3 regions of the Chryseobacterium sp. KCF3-3 genome follow, and region 1 is predicted to be linked to each of the others. Evidence: riboswitches for the same ligand, from Rfam matches in the RefSeq annotation. Region 1 holds a riboswitch; each other region holds the start of a gene.
What was found. Region 1 has a riboswitch for cobalamin ahead of ACKTTZ_RS15090 (T9SS type A sorting domain-containing protein). Riboswitches for the same ligand answer to the same signal wherever they lie in the genome.
Positions count from the first base shown of each region.

Region 1 (10,374 bases):
ACTTATGATCCTTTCTTCTGTAGACGGAGAATTTGCTCCTGAGGAAGGAATGCTGGTACAGCAATACATGGCGGATGAATTTCCTTTCAGAATGAATCTTGACAACGAGCTTGAAACATTGGCTCTTTTGCAGCCTGAAGAATGGAAAGATCATTTTGAATTCCATGCAAGATGTTTCCACGAAGATTCTACAGAGGACGAGCGTGTGAAATTTGTTCAGTTTGCAAAATCACTGATCAAAGCTGATAATAAAGTAACGGAAGAGGAACATACGTTCTACGTACTGTTGAAAAACCTTTGGGGATTATAAACGCTCAACACATTGCACAAACTTAAAAAAATAAATAAATCTATATTTAAATCTTATGAGAAGAAAAATAGTTGCAGGAAACTGGAAGATGAACAAAAATGTAATTGATGCACAACAATTAATGATTCAGTTACTAAGCTATAAAAACAACAATGCTACGAACTGTGAGGTTTGGATTGCTCCACCTGCATTGTATTTGATGATGGCAAAAGATGTTTTTGAAAAGGATGAAATAGGAGTATTTTCTCAGGATATGAGCGAGCATGAAAGCGGCGCCTATACTGGTGAAATTTCTGCAGATATGCTGGAATCTATTGATGCAACCGGATCACTAATCGGGCACTCTGAAAGAAGACAGTATCACGGAGAAACAGATTCTCACTGTAACAGAAAAATCAAATTAGCTCTTGACAAAGGTCTTATTCCTGTTTACTGTAACGGGGAAACTCTTGAGCAGAGAAAAGCAGGACAGCACCTTGAGGTAGTAAAAAACCAGACTGAAGTAGCGCTTTTCACACTTTCTGCTGAAGAAATTAAGAAGGTAGTGATTGCTTACGAACCGGTTTGGGCGATCGGAACAGGAGAAACAGCAACTCCGGAGCAGGCTCAGGAAATCCATGCACACATCAGAAGTATCATCGCTGCAAAATACGGACAGGAAGTTGCTGATGAGGTTTCTATCCTTTACGGAGGTTCTGTAAAACCAGACAATGCTAAAGAAATTTTCTCTCAGCCGGATATCGACGGAGGTCTGATTGGAGGAGCAGCTTTGAAATTAGAGGATTTCTCTAAGATTATTGAAGGTTTTAACTAATATAAAATATTTATATATCATCCAATAAAAAGCGGCGGAATCGAAGATTCCGCCGCTTTTCCGTTAAAAAAATCTAATTATTGAATATCGACTACATACATTGTTCCTTTGTCTACTTTACCCGTTTTAGGTAAAATTTTAGCTTTTGGATTTCCGTTTCCATCATCCACTACTCCAAAATCATCATCATTGAAAACAGCCAGTTTATTATTTCCTAAATAAACAATTCCTTCGAATTTATCATGCTCGTAACCCAGTTTTGCAACCAGATCTACGGCTAATGTTTTGGTAACAGCTTTTATTCCTGCATTGGTAATTTCATCCCATGAACACTGCTCTAAAGCTTTTCCGTTAATTTTCATTCCGTCCACCGCATTAATATCGGCTCCGTTCACATCGGAAGCATTGCTCAGATTGATTCTGTATACTTTTTTGATTCCTCCCTGAGAACCGAAATTTCCGTCTCTTTCAATCACCAGGAATTCATTATTGCTGATGGCTGTAATATCACACACCGAATCAGAAGCGCCACCATCCTGTTTGTATAAAAACTGCTTGGTTTGCCCTGTAATAATATCAAAAGTGACAATTCTCGTTAAAGTAGTATTGGTGGCCAATGCTTTACTAGGAACAAACATCATGGATTGTATTGTACCTACCAATGTTCTTCCATCCGGAGTCATGCAAAGTCCTTCCATTCCTCTGTTGGCTCTTCTTTTTGCTAAAACAGCTGGTAGTTTTCTTGGTCCTGTATTTACGCCAACAGGGCTTATTCTTTCCATTTCTACTCCGTCTACACTGTAATGTACGATATGTGGACCATATTCATCAGAAACCCAGAATGTACCATCAGCGGCAGCAACAATACTTTCGCTATCAAGACCATATTGATCAGTACCCAAAACATTTCCGGAAGCATCATAAGCTACTTCTCCGGTACTTCCCATTCCTACAGGATTTGGAAGTCCTGTAATAGGTTGTCCGGATGGATTTTTAAGTTTAATATATTTGATGACCTCTACATTTCCGTCAGCATTGATTTTAAAATGCATAATGGTTGGAGTAAAATTAGGAGCAAGAAACTTTTTCCCATTCTGGAAGTCGGTATTAGGACCTCTATCTGTAATGACATAAAATTCTCCCTTTCTTGTAGGATGAGCAGCTGCTCCGGAACCAAAGCCACCGTTAATAACATCCACACCGTTTATTGTAGCCAGTTTTGTAAATGGAAATTCCTGAGGTAGTTTGGAATAATTAATATCCTGATTAATCATTGTGGTATCGTCATCACTTTTACAGGAAGCCAATACAGCCAGTATACCCACAGAACATAGTAATTTTTTCATATGCTATTTTATGGCTGCGAAAATAGGGCTTGATTGTAAACTGATCTTAAATACAATGATAATTGTTTTTTAACAATAGAACAGACAGAATGCATTGAAGATAAATAATAAAAGAACCTGTTTGAAAATGAAAAACCAAGAATCCAGCCCAATCGTTAATCAATTTGAAAATCAACTTTTTAAAGGAAAATAATTCACAAAACGGACTTATCAATTTATATGATATATTTGCAGCGTTTTAAGGCTGAACAATGTTCATTAATAGGGAATCAAGTGAGAATAATATTCAAATCTTGGGCTGTACCCGCAACTGTAAACTGTTTAAACTTACTGCACGAAAAACCACTGGACCTGAAAATCCGGGAAGGAAGCTGTAAGATGTGAGCCAGGAGACCTGCCGTAAAGCACCAGATTCAGAGAAAGAATTATTTCTCCTCTGAAGATAAGTTTCGGGAATAAAACTTTAAATTAATTATATCATGAGGAAAATCTATCTTTTTTTCTTACTGCTTTGCATGCAGGTATTGTCGGCCCAATTTACAGAAAACGACATTAAATTTTGGGTAGGAACAGGTTCTAAAAAAGCATATTTCATTGCAGATTTTAATGATGACAGCTCTCCCAATTCTTATGCATGGGGATATCGTTTTGACGGCGATGGCCTGTTGATGGAAGATCTTATCAATGCAATTGTGGCAGCAGAATCCCAAATGCAGGTTGACATTCCTACGGGATATCTTTCTATTCTGAATTATAATCATCACACATCTACTGTTGATGACAGCTGGATAACATGGTCCGGATCCAGTTCATCAAACATGACATGGAACAATGGTGTAGGTTATACGCCTTTGGAGGACGGAAAATGGTATGGAGTGACTTACGGCCTTGATCATTACGATATTCCTCCTTCTTCTCCCGTTCCAGCCTACAGTTCTGCCTGGTTTACTCCGTCTCAGGTTACGAACTGGGTGGGAACAGGAACTAATAAAAGCCTTGTCGTTATTGATTTCGGAACTGATAATGCCAACGGAAATGCGAATTCTTTTGTTTTTGGAATTACATACAACGGAAGTATCAATGCTGAGCAGGCTTTACAACTGATCCAATCTCAGGCTTCTTATTTTAATTTTGCATTAGCGAATAATCAGATTGCTACTCTATCATTGAATTCCTTTGCAGGGAATGCTTCCGGATCAGACAGCTGGAAGCTATATAAAGGAAAAGATCTATCAAGCTGGCAAACAAAAGCCAGCCTTTCTCAGATTCAGCTGAGCAATAATGATTGGTTTGGGTTGAGCTTTGGGCTAAGAAGACCATTTACACCCTCTGAAGCACAGCTGACTTTAGGAATTTCTTCTGTGACAAAGAAAAAACTCAATATTTATCCAAACCCGGCAAGTGATTTTATTCAGATTGAAACGGCTGAGAAACTGAAAGAAGTGAATATCTATTCTGTAGCAGGACAGAAAGTAATGACTTCCCAAGTTACTAAGATTGATATTCATTCTTTAAACTCTGGAGTTTATTTTGTGGAAATTAAGACCTCTGAAAATACAACGATCCATAAGATTGTTAAGAAATAGAGAAAGCGACTTGAGTCGCTTTTTTTGTGAAGATGTGAGTAAAATATACTGTTGAAAACCACCCCGTCAAAAATTCTTTGAATTTTCGCCACCCCTCCAGCGGAGGGGAATTTTTACCCCTTCAGTTGGAATTTTGATCTGGTTTGTAATTTTTCTCTCACATCTGTTGTTGAATCCTTATGCTGTATTCTTACGGAATGACAAACTGTATGGATAAACCATTATTCCAATTGTGTCTTTCCACAGGAGTCTAAGCATTTGGTAAATAACTTAAATGAGTGATTAAAATACAAATCCAACAAAAAAACCGCACCAATCTGGTGCGGTTTTCTTATGATTTTAAAATCAATTATTTTTTCTCTGTAGATCTTTGTAAAACCTCATCTACCATTCCGTAGCCTTTCGCTTCTTCAGAAGTCATCCAGTAATCTCTGTCAGAAGATTTTTCTACCCACTCGTATGTTTGTCCTGAGTGATGACCGATGATTTCATAAAGTTCCTGCTTCAGTTTCAACATCTCTCTCAAGTTGATTTCCATATCAGAAGCAACTCCCTGAGCACCTCCTGAAGGCTGGTGAATCATTACTCTTGAGTGCTTAAGCGCAGAACGTTTTCCTTTTTCTCCTGCAACCAATAATACAGCTCCCATTGAAGCAGCCATACCTGTACAGATTGTTGCTACATCCGGCTTAATGATCTGCATCGTATCATAAATACCTAAACCTGCATATACACTTCCACCAGGAGAATTGATATAGATCTGAATATCTTTTGAAGGATCAGCACTTTCTAAGAATAAAAGCTGAGCCGTAACAATGTTTGCTACCTGATCATCAATACCTGTTCCAAGGAAGATAATTCTATCCATCATCAGACGGGAGAAAACGTCCATCTGAGCAACGTTTAATCTTCTTTCTTCCATGATGTACGGAGTAAGATTCGTTGGGCCATACATTCCCATATACTGATCGGTAACCAAACCGTTGTTTCCTAAATGCTTTACAGAGAAATCTCTGAATTCTTTTTTAATGTCCATATTTTTATTATGTATTATTTTTTAAATATTCTCGAAGTTTAAATTACAATATTTATTCCTAAAATTTTATAGGACTTTTTGTCACAGAATACTCAAAAACCTGACGTCAAATTATCTTTTTCTATCTACATATATTCCTTTGATAGGTGAATATTCGATCATATTATTCAATCGGATAGACGCCTGTTTCAACAGGGTAATCTTTTTGATCAGCTCATAATATTTTACTTCATCCGTACTGCTGTACTGATCGAGTTCTTTAGCCGTTTCCTTGATCAGATAGTCAATATATCTGTATTTATGCAGCAAAACATCTCCCTTGATCTGATCTGCCACTTTATCACCATAATTGGGAGGATAAATATTTCTGGAAGCCCAGTTTTCAAGCTCATCCAACGGAATTAAAGCATCTACAACCTTGGTAGTAATTTCTTCGTCCATAAAAGATACAAAAAAGTTTCCACTTCTCAACTCATCTTTTTGAATCCCTTCCCTTACCTGATTGATAATGATCTCATTTTCTTTGACTAAAAATATATACTGTTCTTCTTCGAAATGATGAAGAATTTCTTCAATAACGGTAATATCATATTCCTCGTTCTGATCATTTCTTCTTTTCAGAATAATATCTCCGAACATCAGCATATGATCTACCAGCTTGTTCTCCATGAACAGTACATCATACAGAAAAGGATCTTCTTTTTCCTGGTCCAAAGGCACAACTTCCATCTTTGGAGCAGCTGTTTTTTCCTTCTGCTGTTGCTGAACATGATGAGTCTGATTCTGCGTGATCTGTTTCTGAACATCCAGTTCATTGAAAAGACTCTGTTCGGAAAGTCCGAATTTATTGGAAACTTCTTTAAGATAAACCTCTCTTTTCAGGGCATTCTGTACAAAAGAAACCGATTTTACAATATCCCTTATGGCTTCAGCCTTTTTGATAGGATCATTTCCGATATCTCTCAACAGAATTTCCGCCTTAAAGTCGATAAAATCCATCGCTTCATTTTCGATGTACTTTTCAACGTAATCCTGCGGATGTTTTCTGGCAAAGGAATCCGGGTCGTCTCCATCAGGAAAAAGTAAAACACGGATATTCATTCCTTCTGTCAGGAGCATATCAATACTTCGGAAACTGGCCTTGATACCGGCATTATCACCGTCAAAAAGAATCGTTACATTTTCTGTAAGCCTCTTAATCAGTTTAATCTGCTCTGTAGTCAAAGACGTTCCGGAACTTGCTACCACATTTTCAATTCCGGACATATGAAGTGAAATCACGTCCATATATCCTTCCACCAAAAGACAGGCATTCTTCCTTGAAATAGCCTGTTTACTCTGGTTTAATCCGTAAAGAACATTGGATTTATGATAGATCTCCGTTTCCGGTGAGTTGAGATATTTCGCAGTCTTGACATTATTCTTCAGAATCCTTGCTCCAAAACCTAAAACCCTTCCGGAAAAACTGTGAATAGGGAAAATAACTCTTTCTCTAAAACGATCTACGCCTGCAGGAGTGTTTTCAGGGAAAATAGAAAGTCCGGATTTTTCAAGAATTTCTTTGGTATACCCTTTCTCCAGGGCATAAGCCGTGAAAGCATTTTTCTTCTCCGGAGAATATCCCAGCTGGAATTTTTTAATGATATCATCCTTCAGCTCTCTTTCTTTGAAATAAGAAAGACCTATACTTCTACCCTCCTGATCATCCCAAAGAATCTCCTGAAAATAAGTATTGGCAACCTCATGAATCTTATATAAAAGATCTTTTTCTGTCTGGGCATTTTTTGCTTCCTCAGAAATTTCACGCTGATCTTCTTCAATTTCAATTCCGTATTTTTTGGCAGCGTGGCGAAGTGCCTCAGGATAAGTAAAGTTCTCAATTTCCATAAGGAAAGAAATGGCTGTACCACCTTTTCCTGTGGAGAAATCCTTCCAGATCTGCTTGCTGGGTGAAACCACAAAACTCGGAGACTTTTCTTCATGAAACGGACTGAGTCCTTTGTAGTTAGACCCTGCCCTTTTCAACTGCACGTATTCGCCTACAATCTCTTCAACGCGGATTGTGGAGAATATCTTATCAATGGTCTGTTTGGAAATCATGCTGTAAAATTAAGTAATTTTATGGAGAAGTTGGAAGTGTTTCGGGTTTCGGGATTCGAGTTGTTGGGTTTGAGAGTTTGAGGGTTTGAGGGTTTGAGGGCTAGAGAGTGGAAACATTTTGCGCCCGGGATGACGAGATTCGAGATTTTTGGTAGTAGGGTTTGAATGTGTAGGAGTTAAACTCATAACTTATAATTCATCATTCATAATTAATAACTTTCAGCTTCTAACTTTCAACCGCTAATTTCTAATTTCTAGCCTCTAATTTCTCATTAAAAACTCATAAATCATTATTTTTGCAAAACAAATTAGTATATGCAGTTCACTATCAATACAATCGAAGACTGGCAGGAAGTTGTTGACAGCATCATTCCTCAATTACAGCATCATATTCTTTTATTAAAGGGAAATCTGGGAGCAGGTAAAACCACATTCACCCAATTTCTGCTTAAAAATATGGGCAGCAAGGATGAAGTCAATTCACCTACCTACTCTATTGTGAATGAATATAATACAGAAAAAGGAAAAGTATATCACTTTGATCTTTACCGCTTAAAAAACATTGAAGAAGTCTATGATATCGGTATTGAAGAGTATCTGGACAACTCTTTTTTATGCATTATCGAGTGGCCGGAAGTGTATGAAGAGGAGCTTTATGGTCTCAACTATCACACAATGAGTATTGTGAACACGGGTGAAAACAGAGAAGTTTCATTCGATTAAATATTATGTATCTTTGCTCATTAATTGAGTGTAAATAACAATCTGTAAGACATAATTTAATTTAAGGATGAGTACAAATATTTTTACTCCTTTCACAGAAGAAGAATTAATGCCGAAAGAGGAAAAATTGGAGGTTATTAAAAAGGGAAAACAGTTTAGTATTGGAATTCCTAAAGAGACCTGTCTCAACGAAAGGAGAACCTGCATCACTCCTGACGCCGTACAGGTATTGGTAGAGCACGGCCATGAGATCATTATAGAATCCGGGTCCGGGGAAGGTTCGTTTTTTACAGATTTACAGTATTCCGAATCAGGAGCGAAGATCACTAATGATCCTAAAGAGGCTTTCGGGCAGGATCTTATTCTGAAAGTCAACCCTCCTACTGAAGACGAAATTGAGTACATGAAACCTAATACATATCTGGTTTCGGCACTTCAGATCAACCTCAGAGACAAGGAATATTTCTTAAAACTTGCAGAGAAAAAAATAAACGCCATTGCTTTTGAATTTATCGTTGATGAATACAAACAGCTGTCATTGGTAAGATTAATTGGAGAAATTGCAGGAACTGTTTCCATTTTATATGCTTCAGAATTACTGGCCTTATCAAACGGCTTAATGCTGGGAGGGATCACAGGAGTAAGACCTGCAGAAGTAGTGATTCTTGGAGCCGGAATTGTAGGCGAATTTGCAACGAAAGCAGCCATTGGTTTAGGAGCCAGCGTAAAGGTTTTTGACAATTCTTTATCCAAGCTGAGAAGACTTCACACGATTGTTGACAGCCGTGTACCGACTTCCATTATTGATCCTAAAGAACTCAGCAAAAGCTTAAGACGTGCTGATGTAGTGATAGGAGCTCTTCCAAGATTGAATATGACTCCCATCGTCACTGAAGATATGGTGATGAAAATGAAAAAAGGGAGTGTCATTATTGACATTACCATAGATAACGGTAAAGTTATTGAAACCTCAGAACTTACTACCATGGAAGATCCTTATGTCATCAAACACGGTGTTATCCACTGCGGACTTCCGAACCTTACTTCAAGAATGCCGAGAACCACCACCAAGGCCATCTCAAATTTCTTCCTTTCCTATATTTTAAATTATGACGAAGAGGGCGGCTTTGAAAACATGCTGATCCGCAAAAACGAAATGAAGCAGAGCTTATATATGTACAAAGGAAGACATACCAAGAAGATCATCTGCGACCGTTTCGGACTTACGTACCACGATATCAATCTTTTAATTTTCTAATGAAAAAACTGAAATTTTATGCAATAGGCTTCGTTCCGGGGCTTTTGATCGTATTTTTTATTTTAAACAAAAAAGGGGCAAGCTGCAGCGGATATTTACCGAACAGCCGTGTCATTGCGGAAAGCCTTTCCAAAGAATTCAAATATTCTGAAGAAGCTAAAAATGCAATGGCAGCCTACAAGATTGATGAGAAATTTATAAAAGACAGTATCATTACCAAAGGAAAAGTGGATTTTGACCGCAGCCATGCACAAAAAAAACCTTGCCCGAACTATCTTTTAACCTATCCTGAAAAAAATCCGTCTTACGAAATCACGTATGAAAAATGTGAAGAAACCGTGACGGTAAACGGTCTTAAAAAACTTAAATAGTTTTAATACCATAGTATGGGCGGCAATTATTACATGATTCATGATTACCTGATATTCATCGGAGTTTTTGCCATTTTCCTGTTTCTGACCGTCAGTATTTATCTCTTCAGCCAGAATCAGAAGCTGAAACAGAGAAATACCAAACTAACAGAAACCAATAAACTTATCGAGCAGCGGCTGAATGAAGTCCGTCTGGAACATATTGGTACCAAGCTGAACCCTCATTTGTTTAAAAACATCCTCAATTCGGTTCAGTCTCATGCCTATCAGACGTATATGTCTCTGGATAAGCTGGCGAATGTCCTTGATTATATTTTATATGAAAGCAATAATAAGTACGTCAGCCCGAAAGAGGAACTCAATTTTGCTTTAAGTCTTATTGAAATTAATAAAATTAAGATCAACCCTCTTTTCGATTTCAGAATCAAATCAAGGATCAACAAGTCTGATTCTCTGTATGAAGAAAAGGTATTTGCGCCGCTGATCTCCGTGGACCTTATTGAAAATGCCTTCAAACATACAGATTTCCTGGCTCAGGACTCTTTTATTTCTATTTATATGGAGCTTGAAGGTGGAATTTTCACGATGAAAGTCAGCAATAAAGCGTCTCTGAAAAATGTTCTTGAAAAAGAAAAAAGCGGTTTTGGAAGCCAGTCTTTTGATCAAAGGCTTAAAATGATTTACAGCACGTACTACCAGCTGGAAAGAAGTTCAAAAAACGGAGTTTTCACCGCAGAATTAAAAATCAATTTAGGAGAATTCTATGATAAAATGCGTTATTCTGGATGATGAATTACTGGCCATCAGTTATTTAAAACTTCTATGCGAAC
Region 1 is NZ_AP035792.1:3,324,117-3,334,490, reverse strand. It holds gene ACKTTZ_RS15105 (TerB family tellurite resistance protein) at 1-310, shown strand, start outside; gene tpiA (triose-phosphate isomerase) at 366-1,124, shown strand; gene ACKTTZ_RS15095 (esterase-like activity of phytase family protein) at 1,202-2,470, opposite strand; cobalamin riboswitch at 2,695-2,887, shown strand; gene ACKTTZ_RS15090 (T9SS type A sorting domain-containing protein) at 2,950-4,056, shown strand; gene clpP (ATP-dependent Clp endopeptidase proteolytic subunit ClpP) at 4,406-5,092, opposite strand; gene dnaG (DNA primase) at 5,204-7,192, opposite strand; gene tsaE (tRNA (adenosine(37)-N6)-threonylcarbamoyltransferase complex ATPase subunit type 1 TsaE) at 7,508-7,915, shown strand; gene ACKTTZ_RS15070 (alanine dehydrogenase) at 7,983-9,173, shown strand; gene ACKTTZ_RS15065 (hypothetical protein) at 9,173-9,544, shown strand; gene ACKTTZ_RS15060 (histidine kinase) at 9,560-10,333, shown strand; gene ACKTTZ_RS15055 (LytR/AlgR family response regulator transcription factor) at 10,308-10,374, shown strand, end outside.

Region 2 (10,374 bases), 210 kb from region 1:
ATATTACCAGCAGATCAACAAACTCGTTGACATCCAGATCAACAAGCGTATCGTATTCTAAAGAGTTTTCCAATACAATTCTCTGTTGTTTTTCCGGGAATATTCTGGCAAGATTTACTTTGTATTTCTTGATCAGTTCAGGAATTCCTTCTTCTCTTCTGCGTTTGTGACCGATTGGATATTCTACAACGATTTCTTCCAGCACGGTTCCGTCCTTTAATTCTACCGTTAAAGCATTGGCAATCGAACGTTTTTCAGGATCATGATAATCTGTGGTGAACTGTACATCTTCCACACATTCAATTTTATCACGAAGGATGTCGATTCTTGGATCTGATGCTATGTTATCTTCATAGTCTGCAGCAGTAAGCCTTCCGAAGATCAGTGGAACTGCTACCATGTACTGAATAGCGTGATCACGGTCAGCAGGATTGTTCAATGGACCTTTTTTATCAATGATACGAATGCAGGCTTCGTGGGTACGGATGGTTATTTTCTTGATGTCTTCAGCAGATTTTCCTGATTGTTTTAATTGATGATGTAAAGTCATAGCTGCTTCTACAGCTGTCTGAGAGTGGAATTCTGCAGGGAATGAAATTTTAAACAAAACATTTTCCATCACATAAGAACCATAATCTCTCTGGAATTTGAATTCATTTCCTTTGAAAGATACATCATAGAATCCCCATGTTTTTGCAGTTAATACAGATGGATAACCCATTTCGCCTGTCTGGGCAATTAATGCCAGACGTACAGCTCTTGAAGTGGCATCTCCTGCAGCCCATGATTTGCGGCTTCCTGTATTGGGAGCGTGACGGTATGTTCTTAAAGACTGTCCATCAACAAATGCTAGAGAAACGGCATTGATTAATTCATCACGCGTCAAACCGATTAGTTTTCCTACAACGGCTGTAGAGGCTAGTTTCACCAATAAAACATGGTCTAAACCTACTTTGTTGAATGAATTTTCTAACGCAATTACGCCTTGTATTTCGTGAGCCATAATCATTGCTTCCAGAACCTGTTTCATTTTCAGCGGAGCTTTTCCTTCTGCGATATTCGTTCTTGAAAGCCAGTCAGCGGTTGCTAAAATTCCTCCCAGGTTATCTGAAGGGTGTCCCCATTCAGCAGCTAGCCAGGTATCATTGAAATCAAGCCATCGGATAATTGCTCCAATGTTGAAAGCAGCCTGTACCGGATCCAGCTGAAACTGTGTACCAGGAACTTTAGCTCCATTCGGAACAACAGTACCTTTTACGATAGGTCCTAAAAGTTTGGTACATGCAGGATAAGTCAGTGCTTCCAATCCGCATCCGATCGTGTCTAATAAACAGTAGTGTGCTGTTTTCCAGGCTAAATCGTTTTTGATTTCATAGCGTAATACATAATCTGCAATATCTGTTAATACCTGATCCGGCTGTGGTCTTTCGTTTGAAATGTGTGATGACATCTTTATTTTTTAGTTTAATTATGAATTGATTTTTTATTTTCTGTTTTCGATGTTGACAAAGTCTTTATTTTCAGGGCCTGTATAATTGGCACTTGGGCGGATAATTTTTCCATCCTGTCTTTGTTCGATAATGTGTGCACTCCATCCTGTGACTCTGGAGATAACGAATAACGGAGTGAACATCAATGTGGGAACTCCCATCAGGTGATAAGATACCGCAGAGAACCAGTCCAGATTCGGGAACATTTTCTTTTCTCCCCACATCACAGTTTCCAGTCTTTCAGCAATATTATACAGCAGCATGTCTCCGGCTTCTTCGGAAAGTTCTTTGGCTACTTTTTTTATCACTACGTTTCTTGGGTCCGATATGGTATAAACAGGATGTCCGAATCCGATGATTACTTCTTTGTCAGCAATACGTTTTCTGATGTCTTCTTCTGCTTCATCAGGAGAATTGTAGCGGCTTTGGATTTCGAAAGCTACTTCATTGGCTCCTCCATGTTTTGGACCTCTCAAAGCACCAATAGCTCCTGTGATACAAGAATAAAAGTCCGATGAGGTTCCGGCAATAACTCGGGCAGTGAACGTAGATGCATTAAACTCATGTTCAGCATACAGATTAAGAGATATTTCCATTGCTTTCACCCACGAATCCGGTGCTTTTTTACCATGCAGCAAATGAAGGAAATGTCCGCCAATAGTATCATCGTCCGTTTCTACATTGATCTCTTTGCCATTGTGTGTATAGTGATACCAATATAAAAGTCCTGAACTGAAGGAAGCCAGTAGTTTGTCGGCAATATCTCTTGCTCCCGCAACATTGTGGTCATCTTTTTCAGGCTGAATACTTCCGATTGCTGAAACCATTGAACGCATAACGTCCATTGGATGTGCGGCTGCCGGAATACTTTTTAAGATATTTCTTACAGAGTGGGGAAGTCCTCTCAGTGATTTTAATTTTGCTTTATAGTTTTTGAGTTGAGCTTCAGTAGGCAGCTGGCCATAAATCAGAAGATAGGCTACTTCCTCAAATTGTGCTCTTTCTGCAAGATCCAAAATATCATAACCTCTGTAATGAAGGTCATTTCCACTTTTTCCTACACTGCAAAGAGCAGTATTGCCTGCTGTTACCCCTGAAAGAGCTACACTTTTTTTAGGTTTAAATGTTGGTTCGCTATTCGTTGACATGAGTATTTTGTTTAAAAAGGTTATCTAATTTTTGTTCATAATCATAGTAGCCGATGCTTTGATAGAGTTCTTCTCTGGTCTGCATCGTATCCAGTACGTTAGCTTGTGTTCCATCCTGACGGATATGCTGGTAGACATTCTGTGCTGCTTTATTGGCTGCCCTGAATGCGGAAAGAGGGTAGAGGATAAGCCCTACACCTGCGTTTTTCAGTTCTTCAACGGTGTACATTTTGATCATCCCAAACTCAGTAATGTTGGCTAATACGGGGATTCCGGCAGCATCAACAAATTTTTGATAAAAACTTAAATCGGGTACTGCTTCGGCAAAAATGAAATCTGCACCAGCTTCCTTGTAGGCGATGGCTCTTTCTAATGTTTTTTCAAGACCTTCATTTGCAAAAGCGTCTGTTCTGGCTCCAATCACAAAATTTTCATCGGTACGGGCATCTGCAGCCGCTTTAAGTCGGTCTACCATTTCCTCTTTGCTTACGATTTCTTTTCCAGGACGGTGTCCGCAACGTTTTGCACCCACCTGATCCTCAATGTGAATGGCTGCTGCACCAGCTTTGATTAATGATTTAATAGTTCGGGCAACATTAAAGGCAGAAGGTCCAAATCCTGTATCAATATCCACCAAAAGGGGTAAATCACAAATATTAGTAATACGCTGAACATCTATGAGTACATCATCCAGAGTGGTAATCCCTAAATCAGGAATTCCTAAAGATCCTGCAGCAACACCTCCTCCTGAAAGATAGATTGCATTAAAACCAGCCTGCTGTGCCAATAATGCATGATTGGCATTGATGGCTCCCACAATCTGAAGGGGATTTTCTTTTTCCATTGCCTCCCGGAATTTCAGGCCGGGGGATTTCCAGTTTTCATTTTTGATCATTTTAATATGTATTGTTGAGTTGAAATTTGTTTATCAGTGAAGAAGCCGGGAATCTGTAAAGACATAGCTTTTGAGTAAAAAAAGAAAAGATGGGTGACAATTTGAGAAATCTTACTATCCTGCAGCTGATGAGAATTTTGATAAAATCTTCCTGAGCAGGTCTGTAAAATAAACCTGTTACGACTCCACGAATAATTAAGATTGCTTTGGTACACCATTACTTTTTACATTGATTAAATCCTATAAAAAGTCCTCAGTAAACTTCGCGGTGCTTTATGAAGAAAGAAAAATTACGGAAAGGGGATACGAATGAGCCACAGAATCATGAGAAGTACCCAATGTACACTCATATCCATCTCAAAAAAATAACATAGGTTGATAAAACTGTTTTTATCACACTATATCCATATCGTATCATACCTGACTGTAAGCTTCAAATCGCGAAAGCATCGTCAATACGAAATAGGCAGGTCTCCTGACTTGTAACGGTTTTTATCATCCTTCCCATATGAAAAATATACAGTGGATATCAATTGATAAAAACTTTTTGTTTGTTACTTACAGTTGCGCGACAGTTCGTGATTTACACACGATTCCCTTTTAATACACAGCTAAGTGTAACCAGTTTCGGTTGATAAAGAAGGTTTTAAGAACTCCTTGGTGGTAAATATAAGTATTTTATAATAACGAAAAAGATATTTTATGTAATCAATAGTTTTTTTACTGTAATCTATTGGAAATGCTTAAGTTGTGATGGGTGTTTTAGGGTGAAAACGGATTATTTGTGTTGTTAAATTAATATAAAAGATAACCGAAAAATTAAAGATAGTTAATAAATTTACTGTTCTTCTTTCATTTTATAAATTTTATTAATCGTATATTATTGATTATGGTAGACATTGCAGAATTTAAACAAAATCTGGGTTTGAGTGAAGTTCCTGTAGAGCTTGAAAAACTGATTTACTTCCAGAATACCATTTCCTCGTTTGAAAATTATTCGCAAGGCTTTGGTGTGTTAATCGATAGTAAATCCGGACTGAAAAGCTGGAGTGATGATGAAAGTTTTTTGAATAGTATGCTGCCTTTTGCTCAGGCCAATGGTTCAGGTTCATTCTATGCAATCTGGAATAATGCAACGGATCAGCCTTTAAATAAAATGCCTGTTGTGGTTTTTGGAGATGAAGGTGGAGTTCATATTGTCGCTGAAAATAGTGTACAGTTTTTACATTTGCTCACTTTTGACACTGAGATTTCAGTAGACTTTGATGAAGCTTATTTTTATAGAGATGAAGAGGATTATGAAGAGAGTCCGGATTTAAATGAATATTTGAGGTGGATGAAAGGAGATTACGGTTTAAGCCAGATTGAAGAACCTGATGTGTTGATTCAAAATGCTCAGGCTCGATATAAAGAAAGTTTTGATCAATGGTTTGGGCAATATTTTACAGATCATTAATCTTATATTAATAACTTCTCTGTAGAAGATTTTCATTTTTGATAAGTGAAGTTTTTTTTGAGTACGAAATGATTCGAACCTTTGACCGTCCCGATTTCAATCGGGATGCTCTATCCAGTCTGTTTTATCAATGATTTTTAAGTAATGAATAAAAACAAAAAAGACTTACTAAAAATAGTAAGTCTTTATGTGAGCGCGAAAGGATTCGAACCTTTGCCGTCCCGATTGAAATCGGGATGCTCTATCCAGTCTGTTTTATCAATGATTTTTAAGTAAGGAATAAAAACAAAAAAGACTTACTAAAAATAGTAAGTCTTTATGTGAGCGCGAAAGGATTCGAACCTTTGACCGTCTGCTTAGAAGGCAGATGCTCTATCCAGCTGAGCTACGCACCCTTAGAAGTTGATTCTCGCTTAGTAAATAAGCACATTAAAAAGTCGGGGCGGCAGGATTCGAACCTGCGACCTCCTGGTCCCAAACCAGGCGCGATGACCGGACTACGCTACGCCCCGAATATATAAGAAGAGCGGAGGGTAAGGGATTCGAACCCTTGCGACACTTTCGCGTCGACAGTTTAGCAAACTGCTCCGTTAACCACTCCGGCAACCCTCCTTTTTGTTTATTTTTTAATGATCGTTGTTCCGTTATTGCGAGTGCAAATATAGAACAGATTTCTTTATTTACCAAATAAAATTCAAGAAATTTTTGTGTATTTTTGAGGTAATAAATCATTCAAAAACCAAACTGATGCGTAAAACATTATATATCATCGGATTAAGCACTTTTGTTTTTTCATGTACTTCTCAACAAAATGTAAAAAAAAATACTTACAAACCGAAAACCCCAATAACACAGGCGAAACCGACGGTTCAAACAACTCCTCCGGTCGCTCCAAAACCAAAAGTTGTATCTGATCATGGAGTAGACTTTTTTACTACTAATATAGCAGACCCAACAAAAAATGATAATACGGCAAGTTATGGTTCTATTGTATCTGCAAAACCAGCCGGATACAAGGTGGTGAAAACTTATTTCCCTGCGATAGCCCAGAATTTCAGACAACGTTATCTTATATTACATTATACAGCTCTTGCGGACGATAAATCTCTTACTGTTCTTACCCAGCAGGCAGTGAGTGCCCATTATCTGGTAAATAATACAGGAGATAACGAGATCTATCAGTTGGTAGATGAAAATAAGCGAGCCTATCATGCAGGAGTAAGCGCTTGGAGAAATGACAAAAATCTCAATGATAATTCTATCGGTATTGAAATTGTAAATACAGGCTATACTACAGATGCTACCGGCAAAAGAACTTTTGCTCCTTTTAGCGATGACCAGGTGAAAAAAGTAGCTGCCTTGGTTAAAGATATTGTGACAAGATATCAGATTCAGCCTACGAATGTATTGGCGCATGCCGATATTGCACCTACAAGAAAGCAGGATCCGGGACCTATGTTCCCATGGAAAAAACTGTATGATGAGTACCAGGTTGGAATGTGGTATGATGAAGCCGCTAAACAGACTTATCTTGAGGCAGCACAGGCTGATATTACGGCAAGATATAATGAGGCCAGTTTTATCTTCCTTATTCAAACTTCATTGCAGAAATTTGGATATGCACTTGATCTTAGCGGAAAATGGGATGATGCTACCAAAAAAACAATTGAAGCTTTCCAGTATCATTTCCGTCCACAGAATTATGACGGAATTATGGATGGCGAAACATGGGCAATACTCCAGGCTTTAAATCAAAAATATCCAACAAAATAATTCAAATTAAAACGCATCGGTTAGATGCGTTTTTGCTATCTTTAAACGATCAAAAACAGTAAAATATCTGTAATGGAAAATTTCAGAAAAGAAAGTGATCTATTAGGCGAACTGAATGTGCCTTTAGATGCTTATTATGGGGTTCAGACACAAAGAGCTATCAACAATTTTAAAATCTCAGGGCAGCTTTTGTCTTCATATCCGGATTTCATAAAAGGATTGGCGTTTGTAAAAAAAGCAGCAGCTAAAACCAATTATGAACTAGGACTTCTAGACGAAAACCTGTATTTTAAAATAGCAGAAGCGTGTGATGAAATTGTAGAAGGGAAATATCATGAGCAGTTTCCGGTAGATATGATTCAGGGAGGAGCAGGAACTTCTATCAACATGAATGCGAATGAAGTGATCGCCAATATCGTGTTGGAAAAGCTAGGGAAAAATAAAGGAGAATATGAATTCTGTTCACCTAATGACCATATCAACCTTTCTCAGTCTACCAACGATGCTTACCCTACAGCAATCAAAATGGGATTGCTTCAGATGAATATCGGATTGGTAGAAAAACTGGAAAGAATTATCACAGCTTTCCGTGCAAAAGGACAGGAGTTCCATGATGTTATTAAAATGGGACGTACACAACTTCAGGATGCCGTTCCAATGACTTTGGGACAGGAATTTGAAGCTTATGCAGCCACTTTAGAAGAGGATATCTCCAAACTGAATAACAATGCCAACCTATTTGTAGAAGTAAATATGGGAGCAACCGCTATCGGAACTGGATTAAATGCTCCGGTAGGATATGCTACTCTTTGTGCTAAAAACTTAGCTCAGATTACAGGATTCCCGATTGTTTCAGCACCGGATCTAGTAGAAGCTACTCCTGACACAGGATCTTATGTGATTTATTCTTCAGCTACAAAGCGTCTTGCGGTGAAGCTGTCCAAAATCTGTAACGATTTAAGATTACTTTCATCAGGTCCAAGAGCTGGTCTTTTTGAAATCAACCTGCCGCCAATGCAGCCAGGATCTTCTATCATGCCAGGGAAAGTAAATCCTGTAATTCCGGAAGTGGTAAACCAGGTTTGTTTCAAAGTATTCGGAAATGATCTTACTGTAACTTTTGCCGCAGAAGCAGGTCAATTACAGCTGAATGTAATGGAACCGGTACTTTCACATGCCATCATGGAAAATATCAACTTCCTTTGCAATGCGTTAGATACGCTTCGTGACAAATGTGTGGTTGGAATTACTGCCAATAAAGAAATTTGCCTGAATATGGTAAAACACAGCATCGGTATTGTAACAGCATTGAACCCTTATATCGGGTACAAACAGTCTACACAGATTGCAAAAGAAGCATTGGAAACAGGAAAGAGCGTTTACAACCTTGTTTTGGAAAAAGGAATTCTTTCTCAGGAAAAGCTGGATGAAATTCTTGATCCGAAAAACATGCTGAAACCGCATAACAAATAAATTCTATCAACGATGAAAGATCAATGATAATTGATTTCCGAAATGGCTTCTTATCATTGATCCTTCATCATTAATCAACTTATCATTTCCGTGAGGTTTTTAATCATAATTCCTGCCCATAACGAAGAAGACAACCTCCCATTTACTCTTACTTCTCTGCAACAGCAAAGTAGCAAAGATTTTAAAGTAGTGGTAGTGAATGACGGTTCTACAGACAGAACAGCTGAGGTCATCAGAAACTATACAGAAACTGATTCCCGTTTTGAAACAGTCAACCTACAGAAATCTGAACATCAGCCAGGTTCTAAAGTCGTTCACGCTTTTAAAAACGGACTTCAGACTCAATCTATAGATGAATTTGATATCATCTGTAAATTTGATGCTGATATCATTCTTCCGGAAAATTATCTGGCGGATGTAGCAACAGCTTTTATCAATAATCCTGAATACGGACTTGTTGGAGGGCTTCTGTACATAGAAAAAGAAGGAAGCTGGGTGTATGAAGGAAATTCCAATAAACATCATGTAAGAGGTCCTATGAAGGCTTACCGTAAAGAATGCTTTGTGCAGATCGGTGGTTTAAGGGAAACATTGGGTTGGGATAATATTGATTCCATATTGCTGGATCATCTGGGATGGAAAGAAGTTGTACTTCCGGAGCTCCATGTAAAGCTGATTAAAGTAAAAGGAGCCGATTACACCATACGTCCTGCGGATTATTACGGAAGATATTTTTATTTCTTGGGACTGAACAGGTTTCTGGCTTATATTGCCTCTTCAAAAGAAGCTATGAAAAGCAAATCTGCTTCATTTTTCTTTGATATTATCAACTCTTATGAAAGCTGCAGATCAGAGAAATTAGAACTGAAAATCACGAAAGAAGAACAGAAAGCCGTTAATGATCAGCGTTGGAGAATGTTGAAGAAGAAATGGCTGAAAATGTAGAAGGTGATTTTCTAAATGTTGTAAATGTTCATCAATAGGAACGGGTTTAAACCCGTTTAATAAAAAATAAAATCGATTGGCTTTAGCCAAATCTTATGATATAACTCCCGTTAACCCGTGAAAAAAATAGCTTACATAGAAATAGATACCCACGCAGAAATTGCCCAGGCTTTCATGGATATTATGAAAGATTCTCAGGATTTTGCGGTAGACTATTATTTTTCAAAAAGAATCAAAGATCAGGTAAGTCACCGCCATGAAGCTGTGTTTTTATCAGATAGTTCTATGATTCTGGATCAGTTAAAGGGAAAAGGGTATGATCTTGTGATCATAGGCACGGTACACCGTTATTTTAATACATTTTTAGCGATCACAAAAAAGTACAATACAGCAGTTATTTCTCATAATCTTAATTTCATAAAAGCTTCCAAGCTGGATCTGATGAAAAGTGTTTTCAAAGGAGACATTATTTTCAGGTTAAAATTATGGCTGAAAGAAGGATTATTTTACAAAACCAAAGTATATCAGAATTCCAGATCTCTTTTTGTGCTGGATGAAGCCCTTATTTCAGAGAAATATCAGTATTTGCCCCTGTTTTTTACAAGAGATTTTGACAAAGCGAAAAATGAAAAGTTTGTAGTGGTGATTCCAGGTGGTGTTTCACAGAAAAGAAGAGATTATCATTATATTTTTGAAACTATTCAGAATCTGAATGTAGATAAGTCTTACCAATTTATATTCCTTGGAAAAGCAAACGGACATGAATTGAAACAACTGCAACATTTGTCTGAAAAACTGCCTGAAAACATTGAAATCACCTATTTTTCAGAAAGAGTTTCTTCTGAAGAATTTGAAAAGTGGATGCAGAAAGCAGATGTTTTATGGTGTCCGATTCAGCAGGATACAGAATTTTTCAGCATGAAAGAAACGTATGGATTTACTAAAATGACGGGAAACCTTGGCGATGCCATAGCTTATGGAAAACTGGCTGTTTTTCCTGGAAATTATCCTTCAAAACTAAATTTTATTATTCCTGAAAAAGAAAATGTTCTTGAACAGTTAAAAACCGTTTCTGAAAACCCATTTGATTTTTATACAGCATACAGCAGGAAAGAAGTTCAGAAAAAGCTGGAGCAATTTCTAACTGGCTTGATATAAAAAACTTTGGATTACTGTCTTTTTCTGTCTTAAAAG
Region 2 is NZ_AP035792.1:3,109,532-3,119,905, forward strand. It holds gene ACKTTZ_RS14040 (bifunctional 2-methylcitrate dehydratase/aconitate hydratase) at 1-1,450, opposite strand, end outside; gene prpC (2-methylcitrate synthase) at 1,484-2,638, opposite strand; gene prpB (methylisocitrate lyase) at 2,625-3,533, opposite strand; cobalamin riboswitch at 3,981-4,174, opposite strand; gene ACKTTZ_RS14055 (hypothetical protein) at 4,423-4,989, shown strand; tRNA gene ACKTTZ_RS14060 (tRNA-Arg) at 5,311-5,384, opposite strand; tRNA gene ACKTTZ_RS14065 (tRNA-Pro) at 5,427-5,501, opposite strand; tRNA gene ACKTTZ_RS14070 (tRNA-Ser) at 5,517-5,601, opposite strand; gene ACKTTZ_RS14075 (N-acetylmuramoyl-L-alanine amidase) at 5,737-6,762, shown strand; gene aspA (aspartate ammonia-lyase) at 6,835-8,235, shown strand; gene ACKTTZ_RS14085 (glycosyltransferase) at 8,326-9,180, shown strand; gene ACKTTZ_RS14090 (hypothetical protein) at 9,298-10,338, shown strand.
Region 2: linked by a shared signal. The riboswitch ahead of prpB (methylisocitrate lyase) and the one ahead of ACKTTZ_RS15090 (T9SS type A sorting domain-containing protein) in region 1 are both predicted to bind cobalamin.

Region 3 (10,374 bases), 1.0 Mb from region 1:
ACTGATGTGAATGAAATGGACAGCTCCATACCGGAAGCTATTTCAAAGATAAAAGATGATCAGAAGTATAAGAAGCTGTTCAGAGAAGCTTATGGGGACGAAGCTATTACAGGAGAAAGAATTCTGAAAGCATTGTCACAGTTTATGGCTTCTTTAATTTCTGCAGATTCAAAATATGACAGATTCAGACAGGGAAAGGAACAATTGACTTCAACAGAATCTCAAGGGATGGCTTTATTCGGACAGAAATGTGCCTCATGTCATAGCGGAGAACTGTTTACGGATGAGAGTTTCAGAAATACGGGAATGTATTACAATACAGAATTCAAGGATGCGGGACGTTACAGAGTGAGCCTGAATCAGGTCGATTGGATGAAATTCCGTGTTCCGAGTTTAAGAAATGTAGAATACACCGCACCTTATATGCATGACGGAAGGTTTTACACGTTAGACGCTGTACTCAATTTTTATTCAGATCAGGTAGAAGATAATGCCAACCTTGATCCACAGCTGAAACAGAACGGACATGTGGGAATTGCCATGAATAGTCAGGAAAAACAATCAATCATTGCGTTCCTGAAAACATTGTCGGATAAAAGTTTTATATCCAATCCAAAATTTGCAGAATAATTTATAGAAAACATGAAGAAGATTATAGTGATAGTAAGTTTGATCCTGTTGAGTCAGTATCAGGCAAAAACCATTAGAGACAGTGCTTATAGTGCTCCGGAAACCTTTAGCAGATTCGATTTTGATGATGATTGTGATGCCTGTGGGTGTGCTGCAGGAAACGGATCTTCCGGCTTTGAATCTTTACTGAATCCACAGTTTATCGGAATCAAATACTTTGCACAGCATTATAAAGCGAAAGAGAACTTGTTTGTAAAAGACCTGACACAGGATCAGTATTTCAATACGCTGCAGCTTTGGGGGAAAATTCCACTGACTAAAAAGTTGAGTGTATATGCGAGCCTGCCATTCCATTTTCATGAGAAGAAAACCATGCAGGGAGATATTAAAATCAATGGGATTGGAGATCTGAACCTGATGGGAATTTATCAGCTGATGAGCTCTAAAGATAATTTCCATCACCTGAGCGGAGGTTTGGGTGTGAAAATTCCTTTGGGAAAATTTGATGAAAAAGGAGCATCCGGAGTCAATCCGAGTTTTCAGCTGGGAACCGGAAGCTGGGATTATCAGGCAGCTTTGAATTATAAGTTTCAGAAAAATAAAGTAGCCTTATTGGTCAATACAGATTATACCATCAAAACAGAGAATAAGAAAAATTACCGTTTCGGAAACCAATGGAATTATGCTGCAACAGGTTTTTATCAGGTTGCGGGGAATGAAAAATCTATTTTTTCTGTAAAAACGGGAGTTCAGGGAGAAGTTTATGCTCAGAACAAACAGTTCGATGAAGCCTTGCCTAATACTGCTGGAAGTGCTTTGTATGGAAAATTGGGATTTGAAGCTTCTTATAAAAAACTCAGTCTTGGAAGTGAGATCATGCTTCCTATGTATACGCATCTGGCGGGAGGAGATATTGAAGCAAAATCGAGATTCAGTGTTTTCCTGAATATTGGAATTTAAAGTGACACCCTCAATAAAATGACGTTAAAGCTCCTTCGGGAGCTTTAATTGTTTATGAATCATGATTTTAATTGGGGATTAGGAATAATTATTTATCTTTGCCGAAATTTGGTGAGCCCTAAAAAGCTCTTAAAAGGGAATCCGGTGAAAATCCGGAACAGACCCGCTGCTGTAAGCTCCGCACCAAAGTTTTTGAAGAATATATCCACTGTTTTTTAATGGGAAGGATTTCAAAAATGGAGTAAGTCAGAAGACCTGCCAGAAAATAATCGTTTGACGCTTTCGTGGAATAAAGCTTAGGACATCAATGATTCTGTGCAGTGACAGCTGTGCTTTGTCGTTGTATTCTTATATCCATTAGCGTCTTCATTACCCTAAATGAGCTAATGGCGGCAAAACTAATTACTTCTGCAATTCATAAAGCTGTTTTCACAATATTGGTGATCACATCTCAACTTTTATCTTCTCAAACCAAGAAAAACGACAGCCTTCAGGAAGAGACTATTAAAGGAATCAATCTTTACAAAAAGAATTTTAAAGAAATCCTTCCGGCACAAATCCTACAGGGAGAGCAGCTGGAAAGACTGAATAGTCATTCTGTTGCTGATGCACTGCGGTACTTTTCAGGTGTTCAGATTAAAGATTACGGCGGATTGGGTGGTTTGAAAACCATTAATATCCGAAGTATGGGAAGTCAGCATGTGGGTGTTTTCTATGACGGAATTCAATTGGGAAATGCCCAAAACGGACTGGTGGATCTGGGACGATATTCTCTGGATGATCTGGAAGAAATATCATTGTATAACGGACAGAAAAGTGAGATTTTCCAGCCGGCAAAAGACTTCGGGTCTTCAGGGGCTATCTATTTGCAGCCTAAAATACCAGTATTTAAAGGAAATAGAAAAACCAATTTGGTGATAAGAGCAAAAAGTGCTTCCATTGATCTCTTTAATCCTTCATTCCGGTTGGAACAGAAGATTTCAGACAGGGTTTCTGCCAGCTTCAGTGGAGAATTTATGCAGAGTGACGGAATTTACAGATTTCGTTATGCCAAGAAATATCCTGATGGACAACAGGCTTATGATACCATTGCAAAGAGACAGGATTCAGATATTCGGGCAAAACGTTTTGAAACTTCTTTAAACGGAACTTTAAATAACGGAAGCTGGAATATCCGTGGTTACGGTTATATTTCAGACCGCGGAATGCCGGCACCTATTGTGAATGGCCGTTTCGAAGGAAGAGGAGCGAGGCTTTCCGATGAGAATTATTTTGTACAGGCTAATCTGAGAAAAAAACTGTTCCCGAAATTTGAAACACAGCTGAAAGCAAAATTTGCTTACGATTATACCCATTTTATGGATACGGTTCGTTCGCAGTCTATTATTTATACTGATAATACCTATTTCAAAGAGAGCTCTACCTTTCTTCATCGAATATCTATTCCATTACTCCCAATTGGGATGTCAGCCTGAGTGGAGACTTTCAGTACAATAATCTGGATGCCAATCTGGATAACTTTTCTTATCCTACACGTTATACCACATTGGTCGCATTGGCGACAACCTATCAGTGGAACAGATTCAAAATTCTGGGAAGCCTTTTAGGAACCTTTACTTTTGAAGAAGTAAGAAAAAATAAAAGACCGGGAGATGCCAGAGAGTGGACGCCAGCCGTATTTATGAGCTATCAGCCGGAAATCATTCCTGAGCTTACCCTAAGAGCTTTCTATAAAAGGATTTTCAGACTTCCAACCTTTAATGATTTGTATTATACCAATATCGGAAATACTTATCTGAAACCGGAATTCACCAATCAATATGATGTAGGATTTACTTATCAGAAGAATTATACCAACCGTTTCTTTAAAACATTTTATGCTAAAGTAGACGGTTACTACAATAAAGTGCAGGATAAAATTGTAGCTGCCCCTAACGGAAGCATGTTCCGCTGGCTGATGATGAACCTGGGAATGGTTGAAATCATTGGAGCTGATGTGAATGTGCAGACTGAGTTTCAGGTGGGAAAAGTCAATTTTAGACCATTGCTTTCTTATACTTATCAAAGCGCAAGAGATATCAGTGATCCGGAAGATACTTTCTATCGCAATCAGATTCCTTATACACCATGGCACAGTGGATCTTTCAGTCTGATGGCAGATTATAAAGACTGGAGTTTCAATTACAGTGCGATGTACGTAGGAGAAAGATATGATGTGAATCAGGATAACATTCAATACAATTATGTGCAACCTTGGTATACTCACGATCTCTCTGTTCAGAAAAAATTCAACTGGGCGAATCATCAATTTAAAGTAAGTCTTGAGATGAATAATATTTTCAATCAATACTATGATGTTGTCCTCAATTATCCAATGCCTGGAAGAAACTTTAAACTTATTCTAAACTTCACCCTATGAGAAAACTAAACTTTTATTTTTTATTTTTTGTATTAGCTTTTCTTACCTCATGCCGTACCGATGAAATTATTGTCCGTCAGGAAGTGGTAGAAGGACTTCCTTCAGAAAATACGGCAATAAAAGGATTCTATATGCTGAATGAAGGAAACATGGGAAGTAATAAATGTACCCTTGATTTTTTTGATTACACCAAAGGAACTTATTACCGGAACATCTATGCAGAAATCAATCCCAATGTGGTAAAAGAGTTAGGAGATGTAGGGAATGATATTAAGGTGTATGGAAGTAAACTTTATATTGTTGTCAATGTTTCCAACAAAATTGAAGTGCTGGATGCCAAAACGGCCAAACGTATTACTTCTATTCCATTACAAAACTGCAGATACCTTGCTTTCAAAGATGGTAAAGCATATGCCAGCAGCTATGCAGGTCCTGTAGCCATTAATCCTAAAGCACCAAAAGGAAAAGTCGTGGAAATTGATACCACTTCTCTTTCCATCCAGCATGAAGTGGTGGTAGGATATCAGCCGGAAGAAATGGAAATTGTGGGTAATCAATTGTTTGTGGCCAACTCCGGAGGATACAAAGCTCCCGATTATGACAATACTGTTTCGGTAATCGACCTGAACACTTTTACAGAACTCAAAAAAATAAATGTTGCCATCAATCTTCACCACATTAAAAAAGATAATTACGGAGACCTCTATGTAACTTCAAGAGGAGATTATTATAATGTTCCTTCCAGTTTGTATTTAATAGATGCAGCCACGGGAACTGTGAAGAAAAACTTCAATCTCTCTGTGAGCGAAATGACAATCGTGAATGATAAACTGTATTTCTATGGGAATGAATTCAATTACAATACCCACAGTTATAAAAAAACATTTGGAATCATTGATGTAAAAACAGAACAGATCATCGCCAACAGAATTTTTGACAAAGAATATGAAGATGCCATTAAAACACCTTACGGAATTACCGTGAACCCAATCACAGAAGATATCTACATGACAGATGCCAGAAATTATGTATCCATGGGATTTGTGTATTGCTTTGATAAAAACGGACACTTTAAATGGAAAACGGAAGGCGGAAATATCCCTGCCCACTTCGCTTTTTTATACAAATAACCAAACTTTAAGAAATGAACAGAAATAGCTTTACTTATTTGAAAATCGGATTTCTATCCTGCTTCCTTGTAGGAGTGATAGCCTGTAAACATGATGATGAAAATGAATTTACATTTAATGGCCTTGATGACTCCTATACCATTGAACGTTTAAAGGTTTTGAGTATTCCTACCAATGCTTCAGGATCAGTTACATGGAGTATTAATGATTCTATTATTTCTCAAAATTCAGAACTTGAATTCATCAGTCCTACTGCAGAAGCTTATCCTTTGACTTTAAAGATTAACAATAAAGGAAACGAGCAGGTTTTTCATTCTAAAATAATTGTCACCAAAGAAAAAACACCTTATAGTAAATACATTTCCAAAGTATTGGAGTTCCGTCCTGCTGTAGGGCAGTTCATGAACGAAATTCCGGAATATTTACCTGGAAATACTACTGCAAATATGCTTCAGAAAGCAAACGAATCTTTGGTAGGAGGTAATTCTACCATGATCAGTCTCGGTGGATATGGAGGATATGTAGTGTTCGGTTTTGATCATACGATTCCCAATCTGAATGGACGTGATTTTAAAGTACTGGGAAATGCATTCTTTGGAAATGATGCAGCAGATCAACGTTCAGGATCTTGTGAACCGGGAATTATTATGGTAGCCTACGACAGGAATAAAAATGGAAAGCCGGATAATGATGAATGGTATGAAATTGCAGGCAGCGAATATTTCAAAAATGCTACAGTTAAAGACTACAGCATAACCTATCATAAACCTAACGAAAATAAAGTACCTGTACCCGGAACTGAATTCTGGCAGACTGATGTAGAATATATCAAGTGGAATGACAATCTGGGAAATCAGGGATTCAAAACAAAGAATACCTTTCATGCCCAGAGCTATTATCCTTTATGGTTTACAGATCCTTCTTACAGTTTTTCAGGAACCAGACTTGCAAATAACTTCTTCGATCAGAGTGGTGACGGATCTTATTGGGTAGGAAAATCATACGAGTTCGGATATGCAGACAATGCTCCGAATAATGATGATGCCTCCAATATCGATATTTCCTGGGCGGTAGACAGAAGTGGAAAATATGTGAAACTTCCGGGAGTCGATTTTATGAAAATATATACAGGAGTGAATCAGGAAGCAGGATGGCTTGGTGAAGTTTCTACAGAAGTGGCGGGAGCTTACGATTTACATTTCAAATAATATACAATCTATTTAAATTAATAAAAAATGAAAAAGTTTTATCTTTTTATGATGCTTTTTCTGTTTGCAGGTTTATCAACTGCACAGATAAAAGTTCAAGGTGTACCCAGAAATGATATTTCAGGGATCAGCAAGCTCAATACCACTACCATCAGTTTTTCTGATATTCAGTATTGGGTAGGATCAGGAACCAACCAGGCTGCTTTTGTAGTACAGTGGAATGACAGTAAGAATCCTGATGCCATGGTTTGGGGATTCAAATGGAACGGAAATGCTACCGGTGAAGATATGCTGAAAGCTATTGCTAAGGCAGATCACAGATTATATACATTGCTATATCAGGGAACACAGTTTGGATCAGCTGTTGGTGGAATTGGTTTTGATCTGAACGGTCAGGGAACTAATGCACTGATCAAAAGCGGAAATACCACTTATCCTTTATACCCGGTAAATGGTTTCGTGAATACGACAGCCTATGATTTTGACAGCTACACGATTGTAGATGCGGCTAACGATCACTGGCAATCCGGATGGACGGTTAACGGGTACTGGTCATATTGGGTAAAGAACCCTGCAGATGCTGATTTCGGATATTCTAGCGTTGGAGCTTCTTCACGTGTATTGGAAAACGGTTCTTGGGATGTCTGGAATTTTAACGTAGGATTTAATCAAACTCCTATTTCTTCTACCATCACTCCGGTTTCTCCGTATGTTGCTTCCAATAACTTTACCAATGGATATTTCATGGTGAATGAAGAATGGTTCGGTCATACTAACGGTTCTGTTAACTTCATTGATAACAACGGACAGATTAACTATCGTGTGTACAGTAACGCAAACAATAATCAGGCTTTTGGCGCAACTACACAATACGGAACAATCTATGGTGATAAATTCTATTTCGTTTCAAAACAAGCTGCTGATGGAGGAGATACTCAATATACTCCTGGAGGAAGATTGGTTGTAGCCAATGCGCAGACCATGCAGAAACTTGCAGGATTTAATAATATCGGAGGTGGTGATGGTAGATCATTTGTAGGAGTGAACGAACATAAAGGATACATTGGTACTTCTACTGGAATTGTTACTTTCAATATTGATAATTTACAGGTAGGTTCTTTAATTACCGGAACAGGTGGAAACGGACAGATCGGAAACATGATCCGTACGTCACAATATGTTTTTGCGGTGAAGCAAGGAGTAGGAATTTTAGTGATTAATCCTAATACTGATACGATAGTGAGTACAATTGCCGGAGGTTTCTACTCAGTTGCTCAGGCTAAAGACGGAAGTGTTTGGGGAATTCAGGATCAAAAACTGATCAACATTAATCCTACTACTTTTGCTACTCAGGTTTATAATATTCCTACAACGAAATATATCGGAGACTGGGGCGCATGGAATGCCGGTAAATTTTCAGCAAGTAATAAAGAGAATGCCTTATATTGGATCAATTCAATCAGCAGCTGGAGCTCAGGAACACAGATTGTAAGATTCGATGTAACAACAAAAACATTTAACGAAAACTTTGCTGCAATTCCTGGACAAACAGGTCAGTTTAAACAAATTCCTTACGGAGCAGCACTTCGTGTAAACCCTATTACCGGAGAATTAGTTCTGAATACCACAGAAAGCGGATACGGTGCACACTACCAGAAAAACTGGATTCATACGTATGATATGACGGGTGCTCTTATCAATACAAAAACATTGAATGACTATTATTGGTTCCCTTCATTGACGGTATTTACCAATAATTCAGCTCCTGTTGTAAGTAACGTTTTACCTTCACAGGTTACAGCGGGAAATACGACTGCAATTGATCTGAAATCAATCGTTTCTGATGCTGATAATTTGGCTGTGTCAGTAGTAAAGTCAATCAAATCAAACAGCAATCCTACAACTGTTTCTGCTGTGATTAATGAGAATGATGAACTGGTTTTAACGCCACTTGTTTCAGGGACGTCTGATATTGTGATCAGTTTTAACTCAAACGGTAAGCTTGTGGAAAAAACACTTACAGTAAACAGTACAGCTTCCACTTTGGCAACTGCTGAGGTGAAGAAACTAGAATTTGGTATTTATCCAAATCCGGTTACTGATATTCTTACCATTAAAACTCAGGAGAAAATCCAGAATGTTTCTATTTATGATGCATCAGGAAGAATTGTTAATGCTCAGCTGAACAATGGACAGATCAATGTAAGTGCACTTCCAAAAGGTATTTATATTTTAAAAGCTGTGACAGATAAAGCGGTTTATCAGCAAAAATTAATCAAAAACTAATAAGAGTTTAGATCGTAATCTTGTTAAATAAAACCTCTGGTCAATTTTGATCAGAGGTTTTTATTTGTCCTTTAGTATGATTTTAGAGGGCATATGCTCATCAATGGGATATAAAAACCCGGCAAGCTTGGAAAGCTTGCCGGGTTCGATCTGTTATGTATCTTTTTTATTTGATAATCACTTTTTTAGAGTATGTTTTTCCTTCTTTTGTCTGAAGTTTCATAATATATACTCCTTGTGGTTGTTTGGTTTCAAAAGAATTTGATGTCAGTTTAGAACGGAATACTTCTTTTCCTGAAGTATTGGTAAGAGTAACCTCTGAACCTTCAGCAGAAACATTTTTATCTAGAGTAAACTGTCCATCCTTGCTGTGAGCCATGAAATTGATGAAAGGATCTTTATATTGGTAAGCATAATATACTCTAAGCTCTCCGCCAATATTCAATAATCCTGAATTTACATTGATTTTAATACGGTCAAAAGGAATGTTCATGGTCATCTCAATTTCACCTTTGCTTGGATCGCCTGCTCCAAGGTTGATCAGTTTTGTAGCAAGACTTGTGTAATCGTTATTGGAAACATCTCCGTTAAATGTTTCAATAGATGCGCCACCCAATACCTGAGCAGATAGAGGAGTTCCGTTAGAACCAATAGCAATAACAAGTTTGTTGGTATTGTTCGCGATATTGGTAGTAGGGAAGATCAATGTCTGTTCCGTTCTTGCAAGAAGACCTACTGAAACCTGTAAAGTAGAGTAGTCATTCTCGTTACTTCCTACAGCATTTTGAGGATTCAATACACCACAACCCAGGCATACTCCAAGGACCTGATTGGTTTGGCTGCTTGCATAAGTTTTTACAATTTGTGCAGTAGACATTGCGCTCGTTAAAAATAGGAATGATGCCAGAACTGCAGCTTTCATCGTGCGTTGGCCAAATAATAAATAAGTTTTCATATGTAGAAAAATTTTGGGTTTTAGCTTTTTTGTAAATTTATAAATAAAATGATTATGCTGCTTATTTTATTTCATAATTATGTGATTTGTTAATAATTTATTGATATTTGTAATTATGAATTTATTTTTATTTAATAATTATATGGTTGTATTTGTCTGAAAATGAGTGAAAAAAATGCGGCAGCTTTAAAAGTCTGCCGCATTTATTGTATCGCTTATTGAATTATTTGATTAAAATTTTTCTGGAATACGTTTTTCCTTCTTTGGTTTGTATATTCATGATATAAACACCTTCCTGTTGTTTTGACTCAAATGTGTTTGATCTCAATGTAGAACGGAATACTTCTTTTCCTGAAGTATTGAACAAGGTAATTTCTGAACCTTCTACAGAAACATTTCCGCCAAGAGTAATTTGTCCGTTTTGACTGTGAGCCATAATATTCATCAAGGGATCCTGGTAAGCATAATAAATTCTGAAACCACCACCAAGGCTGAGAACGCCACCTGTTAATCCGATTCTTATCCCATCATAAGGTTTTGTAGGTTTGAATTCTACCGTACCTCTGTTAGGAGTTGCACCCAGTTTAAGAAGGCTAACGTCAATGGTTCTGCGGTCTTCGTTCGAAGTGCCACCATTCATGGTTTCAAGCGTTACTCCGCTTAATAACTGTACAGATAAAGGGATATTGTCTGTCCCGATTCCTACTACCAGCCTGGTGTCTGCTCTCAGGTCTGGAAAAATCAGCGTTTGCTGGATTCCTCCCAATAGCACTGTGCCCAATACCA
Region 3 is NZ_AP035792.1:2,301,776-2,312,149, forward strand. It holds gene ACKTTZ_RS10250 (cytochrome-c peroxidase) at 1-630, shown strand, start outside; gene ACKTTZ_RS10255 (transporter) at 643-1,590, shown strand; cobalamin riboswitch at 1,683-1,868, shown strand; gene ACKTTZ_RS10260 (TonB-dependent receptor) at 1,977-3,065, shown strand; gene ACKTTZ_RS10265 (TonB-dependent receptor domain-containing protein) at 3,101-4,009, shown strand; gene ACKTTZ_RS10270 (YncE family protein) at 4,006-5,139, shown strand; gene ACKTTZ_RS10275 (hypothetical protein) at 5,154-6,347, shown strand; gene ACKTTZ_RS10280 (DUF5074 domain-containing protein) at 6,375-8,633, shown strand; gene ACKTTZ_RS10285 (T9SS type A sorting domain-containing protein) at 8,800-9,588, opposite strand; gene ACKTTZ_RS10290 (T9SS type A sorting domain-containing protein) at 9,812-10,374, opposite strand, start outside.
Region 3: linked by a shared signal. The riboswitch ahead of ACKTTZ_RS10260 (TonB-dependent receptor) and the one ahead of ACKTTZ_RS15090 (T9SS type A sorting domain-containing protein) in region 1 are both predicted to bind cobalamin.